DNA from 2 places in the Streptomyces sp. NPDC085937 genome. Region 2 is predicted to be linked to the other one. Evidence: riboswitches for the same ligand, from Rfam matches in the RefSeq annotation. Region 2 holds a riboswitch; the other holds the start of a gene.
The links. Region 2 has a riboswitch for S-adenosylmethionine ahead of thrC (threonine synthase). Riboswitches for the same ligand answer to the same signal wherever they lie in the genome.
Positions count from the first base shown of each region.

Region 1 (4,405 bases), on a different contig from region 2:
TCCGAGGGCCTGATCCGTGTCATGCCGGGCTGGGAGATCAACTTCTGGGGTCACACGCTCGTCCTGGGCGTGTTCATCCCGCTGATGATCTTCCCGCTGGTCCTGGCGGCCATCGCGGTGTGGCCGTTCATCGAGTCCTGGGTCACCGGCGACAAGCGCGAGCACCACATCCTGGACCGCCCGCGCAACGCCCCGACGCGCACCGCGTTCGGTGTCGCCTGGATGACGCTGTACTTCGTGCTCCTCATCGGCGGCGGCAACGACATCTGGGCCACGCACTTCCACCTGTCGATCAACGCCATCACCTGGTTTGTCCGGATCGCGTTCTTCGTCGCCCCGGTCGTGGCGTTCATCATCACCAAGCGCATCTGCCTCGGCCTGCAGCGCCGGGACAAGGAGAAGGTGCTGCACGGCCGCGAGTCGGGCATCATCAAGCGCCTGCCGCACGGTGAGTTCATCGAGGTGCACGAGCCGCTCAGCCAGGAGCAGCTGTACACCCTCACCGCGCACGAGCAGCCCCAGCCGCTCGAGCTCGGCCCGGAGGTCGACGAGAACGGCGTCCGGCGCAAGGTGAAGGCCGGCGAGAAGCTGCGCGCCAAGCTCAGCAAGGGCTTCTACGGCGAGGAGTCCCAGATTCCGAAGCCGACCGTCGAGGAGTACAAGGAGATCACGAGCGGCCACGGCCACCACTGATCCTCAAGCACTCCACCCGTCGCCACACGACAGTGAAGGGCCCCCGTCCGTTCTGCGGACGGGGGCCCTTCGCGGTGCCCGGGGCTGGATAGGGTGGGGCCGGGACCGCGCCGGTCCCGGCCACCCGCTACGACCGTCAGGAGCGACCATGAGCGCTGTGACCCCCGCTGGAGGCGACAACGCGGCGGGCCGCTCCTGGCCCGCCCTGCTGAACGGCCTCCTGGACGGACGGAACCTGTCCGCCGACGACACCGCCTGGGCGATGGACCTGATCATGCGCGGGGAGGCGACCGACGCGCAGATCGCCGGCTTCGCGGTGTCCCTGCGCGCCAAGGGCGAGACCGTCGAGGAGATCACCGGCTGCGTCCGGGCGCTGTACGCCCACGCCAACGTCATCGACGTGCCGGGCGCCACCGTCGACATCGTCGGCACCGGCGGTGACGGCGCGAAGACGGTGAACATCTCCACCATGTCCTCCATCGTCGTGGCCGGCGCCGGCGCGAAGGTCGTCAAGCACGGCAACCGCGCGGCGTCCTCCGCCTCCGGCGCCTCCGACGTCCTGGAGAAGCTGGGCGTCAACCTCGAACTCACCCCGCGCCGGGTCGCCGAGGTCGCCGAGGAGGCCGGCATCACCTTCTGCTTCGCGGTGAAGTTCCACCCGGCGCTGCGCCACGTGGCCGCCGCCCGCGGCCAGCTCGGCATCCGCACGGTGTTCAACTTCCTCGGCCCGCTGGCCAATCCGGCCCAGGTCAAGGCCCAGGCGGTCGGTGTCGCCGACCCGCGGATGGCGCCCATCATGGCCGGGGTGTTCGCCGGGCGCGGCCACTCCTCGCTGGTGTTCCGCGGCGACGACGGCCTGGACGAGCTGACCACCACCGGCACCTCCCGGGTCTGGGTGGTCCGCGACGGCGCGGTCACCGAGGAGAGCTTCGACCCGCGTGACGTCGGCATCGAGCTGGTGCCGGTGGAGGCGCTGCGCGGCGCCGACGCCTCCTACAACGCCGAGGTCGCCCGCCGCCTGCTGGACGGCGAGCGGGGCCCGGTGCGGGACGCGGTGCTGCTGAACTCCGCAGCGGCGCTGGTGGCGTGGGAGCCGGGCGGCGGCACGCTCACCGAGCAGATCCGCGCCGGGATGGACAAGGCGGCCGAGTCGATCGACTCCGGCTCCGCCAAGCGCGTCCTGGAGCGCTGGGTGGCCGTCAGCAACGCCTGAGGGCCGCGCGGTTGTCCCGCGATCCGGACCCGGGTTGCGGGACGCCGGTCACCTCACGTAATTTCCCTGTCAGGTCATGAGTGACAGCCACAAGGCCCCGGCCGGCTGTCCGGCAACCCTCCGTCCGTGGCGGGGTGCCCCGGGTGAGGACCAGGCCGTGAGCAGCAGGGCTCACGGCAAGCGCGGACCCCTCGCACACCAGGGGTCCTGGTCGTCGAGGAGCCTTCCGTGAGCAAGCGAATGCGCTAGGGCGTCGAGCCCCGCCTCCGCACACCCCCTTCACCTTCCTTCCCGCGCCGGCGCGCCGTCCGCCCGCGCGGGGATCCGTCCTGCCTCACGGGAGTTCCGCCATGTCCGTCTCCGCCGTTGCCGCCGCCCCGACCGTCCGTGCCCCGCTGCCCGTCCTCGGCCGGGACGTCACCGTCCCGCTCGTCACCGGCGGCGAGGTCACCTACGCCGCGCTCGACCAGGCCGCCAGCGCCCCCGCCCTCCAGCGCGTCTGGGACGACGTGGCCGCGTACGCCCCGTACTACGGCAGCGTCCACCGGGGCGCCGGGTACCTGTCGCAGCTGTCCACCGACCTGTTCGAGAACGCCCGCCGGACGGTCGCCGAGTTCCTCGACTGCCGCATCGACGACCAGGTGGTGTTCACCCGGTCCACCACCGACTCCCTCAACCTGCTCGCCGCCGCCCTGCCCGAGGGCTGCGAGGTCTTCGTCTTCGAGACCGAGCACCACGCCTCCCTGCTGCCCTGGCGGGGCGCCCGGGTGACCTACCTGGACGCGCCGGGCAGCCCCGCGCGGGCCGTCGCGTCCCTGGAGCGGGCCCTCGCCGGCCGCGACCCCCACGGCCCGGCCCTGGTCTGCGTGACCGGCGCCTCCAACGTCACCGGTGAGCTGTGGCCGGTCCGTGAACTGGCCGCCGCCGCGCACGCGCACGGCGCCCGGATCGTGCTGGACGCCGCCCAGCTCGCCCCGCACCGGGCGGTGAGCGTGCGCGACCTGGACGTCGACTGGGTCGCCTTCTCCGGGCACAAGCTGTACGCCCCCTTCGGCTCCGGGGTGCTGGCGGGGCGCGCCGACTGGCTGCGCGAGGCCGAGCCCTACCTCGCGGGCGGCGGCGCCAGCCGCACGGTCGCCCGGCGCGCGGACGGCGGGGTGGACGTGGAGTGGCACGACGGCGCCGCCCGCCACGAGGCCGGCTCGCCCAACGTCATCGGCGCCCATGCCATCGCCTCCGCCTGCCAGGCGCTCACCGAGGCCGGCTTCGACGCGCTGGCCGCGCGGGAGGACGCGCTGGTCGGCGCGGTGCGGGAGGGGCTGGCGGACGTGCCCGAGGTGCGGTTCCTGTCGCTGTTCGGCGACGACGCGCCGCGGGTCGGTGTGCTGTCCTTCGTGGTCGACGGCTGGAACAGCTCCCACTTCGCGGCGGCGCTGTCCGCGGAGTACGGCATCGGTGTGCGGGACGGGCTGTTCTGCGCGCACCCGCTGGTGCGGCGCCTGGTGGGCAGTGAGGCGGGGGGCCGGGGGGAGTGCGGGGCGCCGGACGCGGGCTCGCTGAACGCGATCCGGGTCAGCTTCGGGGCCGGGACGCCGGACGAGCATGTGGAGCGGTTCGTGGGGGCGGTGCGGGAGCTGGTGCGTGACGGCGCGCGGTGGACCTACCGGACGGTGGACGGGCGGTGCGTGCCGGACACCGCGGGGCGCGCGTGAGGTGATTCGCCCCCGCCGCCCCATCCCGGCCCGACCCCGGGGCTCCGCCCCGGACCCCGCTCCTCGAACGCCGGAGGGGCTGGAACACCCGGGGCGGAGCCCCGACAGTGAGGTCAGCTGTCCAGGCCGATGGCGAACGCCGCTTCCAGGTCGTGCTGGGAGTAGGTGCGGAACGCCACATGCGTGTCCGTGCCCTCGACCCCCTGGATCTTGCTGATCCGGCCGGGGATGACCTCCGCCAGGTCCTCGTGCTCACGGACCCGCACCATGGCGATCAGGTCGTACGTGCCGGTTACGGAGAAGACCTCGCTGACGCTGTCCAGCGCGGCGATCTGTTCCGCGATCTCGGGGATCCGGTCCACGCTGGTCTTGATGAGGACGATCGCGGTGATCACGGCTGGTTCTCTCCCTCGGGAGCCGGAGCAGGGGCGGACCTCACTGTAGTCGCCCCGCCGCGCCACACCCACGCGCAGCCGAACCCCAGGCCGAAGCCCACCAGGTGCGCCAGGTGGGCCACCCCCGGCCCGCCTTCCGCCGTGCGTCCCGCCGCCGCCCACTGCAGGGCCGCCCAGAACGGCAGCACCACCCACGCGGGCAGCCGTACCGGCAGGAACAGGGCGAACGGCAGGAGACTGGTGACCCGCCCCCGGGGGAACAGGAACAGGAACGCTCCGAGGACCGCCGAGATCGCTCCCGAGGCCCCGACCAGGGACCGCTCGGAGCCGGCGTTGGCGGCGGCGTACCCCAGCAGGGCGAGGTAGCCGCTACCCGCGTAGCACAGGGTGAA
Region 1 covers NZ_JBITSH010000012.1:147,428-151,832, reverse strand. Annotated here, with positions in the region: gene ACIF8S_RS24650 (cytochrome bc complex cytochrome b subunit) at 1-693, shown strand, start outside; gene trpD (anthranilate phosphoribosyltransferase) at 842-1,906, shown strand; SAM riboswitch class IV at 1,979-2,095, shown strand; gene ACIF8S_RS24640 (aminotransferase class V-fold PLP-dependent enzyme) at 2,257-3,618, shown strand; gene ACIF8S_RS24635 (Lrp/AsnC family transcriptional regulator) at 3,732-4,013, opposite strand; gene ACIF8S_RS24630 (rhomboid family intramembrane serine protease) at 4,010-4,405, opposite strand, start outside.
Region 1: it holds a riboswitch for S-adenosylmethionine, as region 2 does, so the genes downstream of both, ACIF8S_RS24640 (aminotransferase class V-fold PLP-dependent enzyme) here and thrC (threonine synthase) in region 2, are expected to answer to the same signal.

Region 2 (4,405 bases):
GCCCGCGACGGACGGCTCGCCGGCCGTGTGGTTCCTTGCCCCACGTGACCTGGCGGGCCTCACCGACCCGGTCCTTCGTTGTCACTCTCACCTTCAGAGTGCTAACGCCAATGATTAGCACTCGACCCCCGAGAGTGCAAGGCGCGCTCGCGGAGCGGCGGCAAGTTCGAGAGGCTCCCCAGAGGCCTACGAGCCAGTGGCGCCAAGGGCTCACGTCCGCGCTCAGCCTCGGGCGAACACGGCGCGCGCGGCGCGTGCGCCTAGGGCATGACGAAGGGCCCGCACCCCGAGAGGTGCGGGCCCTTCGCCGGCAGAAGATGTGCGTGCGGCTGGTAGCGCGTTCAGGCGGTGACGCGAACCATGTCGGCCTGCGGGCCCTTCTGACCCTGCGAGATCTCGAACTCGACCCGCTGGCCCTCTTCAAGGGTGCGGTAGCCGTCCATCTGGATGGCGCTGTAGTGGACGAAAACATCCGCACCACCGTCGACCGCGATGAAGCCGTACCCCTTCTCCGCGTTGAACCACTTGACGGTGCCCTGAGCCATGCCTAACTCCCCTATTACTGGCCCTTGCACAGATCCACACTTCGCGGACCCGGGTCAGACCTCACCCCCCAACGGTTGGGGGCGTGCGCCGGAACGCGTCGACCGCGGCTGAATGTATCTGTCCAACTGCCGTCTGCAACAGGTCAATCGGACGAGAAATCTGGACGCCACCGGTCCGGAATGTGACAAGAATTCGCCAGAATTCAGGGCAAGTCGGGCCGGGCGAAGGAGACAAAAGCCGCGAAAGGAGCCCGCACTTTGGCTACATCCAGTCGGGTCAGCGGCAGGAATTCAGGGTTCTCGATCAATGGATCGGGAGCGCGTTCCCCAACTCTACCGCGCTCAATCCCATGGAATTGCCCCCTCCGCATCTCTCACGGAAGGGGCAATGCCACAAACGCTCGGTAACCGTCATTACCGAAGGTAATGATCAACCTCCGGCGACCGCCGGGATGATCGAGACGCCGGCCCCGTCCGGGGTGGCCGTTTCGAGGCCCTGCTCGAACCGCACGTCGTCGTCGTTCACGTAGACGTTGACGAACCGGCGCAGCTTGCCCTGGTCGTCCAGGACCCGGGCGGCGATGCCGGTGTGGTTCTTCTCGAGGTCCTGGATGACCTCGCCGAGGGTCCCGCCCTCGGCGGCGACCTCGGCCTTGCCACCGGTGTAGGTACGCAGAATGGTAGGGATACGGACGGTAACGCTCACTTTGAACCTCCGGTCAGGTGACAACCCCAGGGGCGCGGGGCTGTGTTCGACGTGCGGCTGCCGCCGCGCGGGCGCGACCGGCCCCCACCGGCCCGCGGACGATGACGAAACGGCTCTCAGACGAGCCCGGCCTCACGGAACGACTCCAGGCTGGGCCGAATCGTCGCCGTCAGCCCGGTCCCGGCCACCGCGTCCAGCGTCTTGAGCCCGTCCCCGGTGTTCAGCACCACCGTGGTGAGGGACGGATCCAGCGCCCCGCTCTCGATCAGCTTCTTCGTCACGCCGACCGTGACCCCGCCCGCGGTCTCCGCGAAGATCCCCTCGGTGCGCGCCAGCAGCTTGATCGCGTCGACGACCTGCTCGTCGGTGACGTCCTCCACCGCGCCGCCGGTGCGCCGGGCGATGTCGAGCACGTACGGGCCGTCCGCCGGGTTGCCGATGGCCAGCGACTTGGCGATGGTGTCCGGCTTCTGCGGCCGGACCACGTCGTGCCCCGCCTTGTACGCCGTGGACACCGGCGAGCAGCCCTCGGCCTGGGCACCGAAGATCTTGTACGGCCGGTCCTCGACGAGCCCGAGCCTGATCAGCTCCTGCAGCCCCTTGTCGATCTTCGTGAGCTGCGAGCCGGAGGCGATCGGCACCACGATCTGGTCCGGGAGCCGCCACCCGAGCTGCTCACAGACCTCGTACGCGAGGGTCTTGGAGCCCTCGGCGTAGTACGGCCGCAGGTTGACGTTGACGAAGCCCCAGCCCTCGCCGGCCGGGTCGCCGATCAGCTCGGAGCAGAAACGGTTCACGTCGTCGTAGTTGCCCTCGATGCCGACGAGCTCGCCGCCGTAGACGGCGGCCATGACGATCTTGCCCTGCTCCAGGTCGTGCGGGATGAACACGCAGGAGCGGAAGCCCGCCCGGGCGGCGGCGGCGCCGACCGCGCCGGCCAGGTTGCCGGTGGAGGAGCAGGAGAGCGTGGTGAAGCCGAAGGCGCGCGCGGCCTCCAGGGCCTGGGCGACGACGCGGTCCTTGAAGGAGTGCGTGGGGTTGCCGGAGTCGTCCTTGACGTGGAGACCGCCGGTGACGCCCAGCTCGCGGGCCAGGTTGTCGGCCCGGACCAGCTTGGTCCAGCCCGGGTTCAGGTTGGGCTTGGTCGCCACGTCCGCGGGGACGGGCAGCAGCGGCGCGTAGCGCCAGATGTTCGCGGGACCCGCCTCGATGCGCTTGCGGAGCTCTTCGGTGTCGTAACCCGAGAAGTCGTAGGCGATCTCCAGCGGGCCGAAACACTCCTCGCAGGCGAAGACCGGACCGAGGGGCACGCGGTGGCCGCACTCGCGACAGGACAGCGCGGCGGCGGGGCCGAGGTCGACGGTGTTCGCGGAGTCGGTGGTGCTTGCAAAAGTCTGCACAGCCATGGAGGCGAGGCCCTTTCTCCTCATCTTCCTCACGACGCACTTCGCCGTGAGACGGATTTGGCACCTTCCCTAGCCGGGAGCCTCGCCACGTCCGCGTGACAGGAACCGACTGGAGGGTTGCCGGGGCTTCATCGGGCCGTGTCCCTCTGCCCCTCTGGATGAGCGGTGTTCAGTTGTGCGCCGTGCACCCCGGGATGCGGGGCCCTTCGGCGTTGTTCAAGACTGTAACCGAAGGCCCGGACGGCGGCGGGAGCCGTCCGAACCCCGAGATGGATCACCGGCCAGTGAGGAGCCCGGACCGTGCTGGAAGAAGTCGAGCGCTGGCTGATCGAGCGCTCCTGGTCGGTGGCCGACCGTCCCCTGCACCGGATCCTGGCGGCGAAACGGGCCTCGGGGCAGACGGTGAGCGTGGTGCTGCCCGCGCTCGACGAGGAGGCCACGGTCGGCGAGATCGTCTCCGTCATCCGGCACGACCTGGTGCTCCAGGTGCCGCTGGTCGACGAGGTGGTGGTGATCGACTCCGGCTCCACCGACCGCACCGCCGAGGAGGCCGCGGCGGCCGGCGCGCGGGTGGTGCACCGGGACGCGATCCTGCCCCGCATACCGGCCGTGCCCGGCAAGGGCGAGGTGCTGTGGCGGTCGCTGCTGGTCACCCGCGGCGACATCGTGTGCTTCGTCGACGCCGACCTGAGGGACTTCTCCTCCGACTTCGTCACCGGCATCGTCGGCCCGCTTCTCACCGACCCCGGCGTCCAGCTGGTCAAGGCCATGTACGACCGGCCGATGACGACGGCCGACGGGAGCACCACCGGCGCGGGCGCCGGGCAGGGCGGCCGGGTCACGGAGCTGATGGCCCGCCCGCTGCTCAACATGCACTGGCCGCAGCTCGCCGGGTTCGTGCAGCCGCTGGGCGGCGAGTACGCGGCCCGCCGCGGCCTTCTGGAACAGCTCCCGTTCCCCGTCGGGTACGGCGTGGAGCTGGGCATGCTCGTCGACGCCCTGCACCTGGTCGGCCTGGACGCACTGGCCCAGGTCGACGTGGGCGTGCGCAAGCACCGGCACCAGGACGGGCAGGCGCTCGGCCGGATGGCCGCCGCGATCTACCGCACCGCTCAGCTGCGGCTGGCCCGCGCGCATCTGCTGCGGCCGTCGCTGACCCAGTTCGAGCGGGCCGGGGACGCCTTCGAGCCCCGCACGTACTCGGTGGACACGGAGGAACGGCCGCCGATGACGGAGATCGAGGAGTACCAGGCGCGCCGGGTGGCCTGACCCGGCCGCCGCCGGCCGGTGTGACGCACCGGCACGTTTGAGGCCCGGGGGGCCGGGCTAGGTTGAGGCGTATGGCTTCAAGCTTCGGTGCAGCTCAGGTGCTGGTCGCCTCCAACCGGGGGCCGGTGTCGTACGAGGTGGCGGACGACGGTTCGCTGCGGGCCAAGCGGGGTGGCGGCGGACTGGTGTCCGGCCTCTCCGCGATCGGTCCTGAGGCGGGTGCGCTGTGGGTGTGCTCGGCGCTGTCCGACGGCGACCGCGAGGCCGTGCGGCGCGGGGTGGGCGAGGACGGCGTGCGGATGCTGGACGTCCCGGCGGACGTGCACGCTGACGCGTACAACGGCATCGCGAACTCGGTGCTGTGGTTCGTGCACCACATGCTGTACCAGACCCCGCTGGAGCCCGTGTTCGACGCGGAGTTCCGCCGGCAGTGGGCCTCCTACGAGACCTACAACCGGGCGTTCGCCGAGGCGCTGGCG
Region 2 covers NZ_JBITSH010000005.1:127,666-132,070, reverse strand. Annotated here, with positions in the region: gene ACIF8S_RS13300 (cold-shock protein) at 342-545, opposite strand; gene ACIF8S_RS13295 (MoaD/ThiS family protein) at 976-1,251, opposite strand; gene thrC (threonine synthase) at 1,368-2,657, opposite strand; SAM riboswitch class I at 2,675-2,822, opposite strand; gene ACIF8S_RS13285 (glucosyl-3-phosphoglycerate synthase) at 2,958-3,926, shown strand; gene ACIF8S_RS13280 (trehalose-6-phosphate synthase) at 3,998-4,405, shown strand, end outside.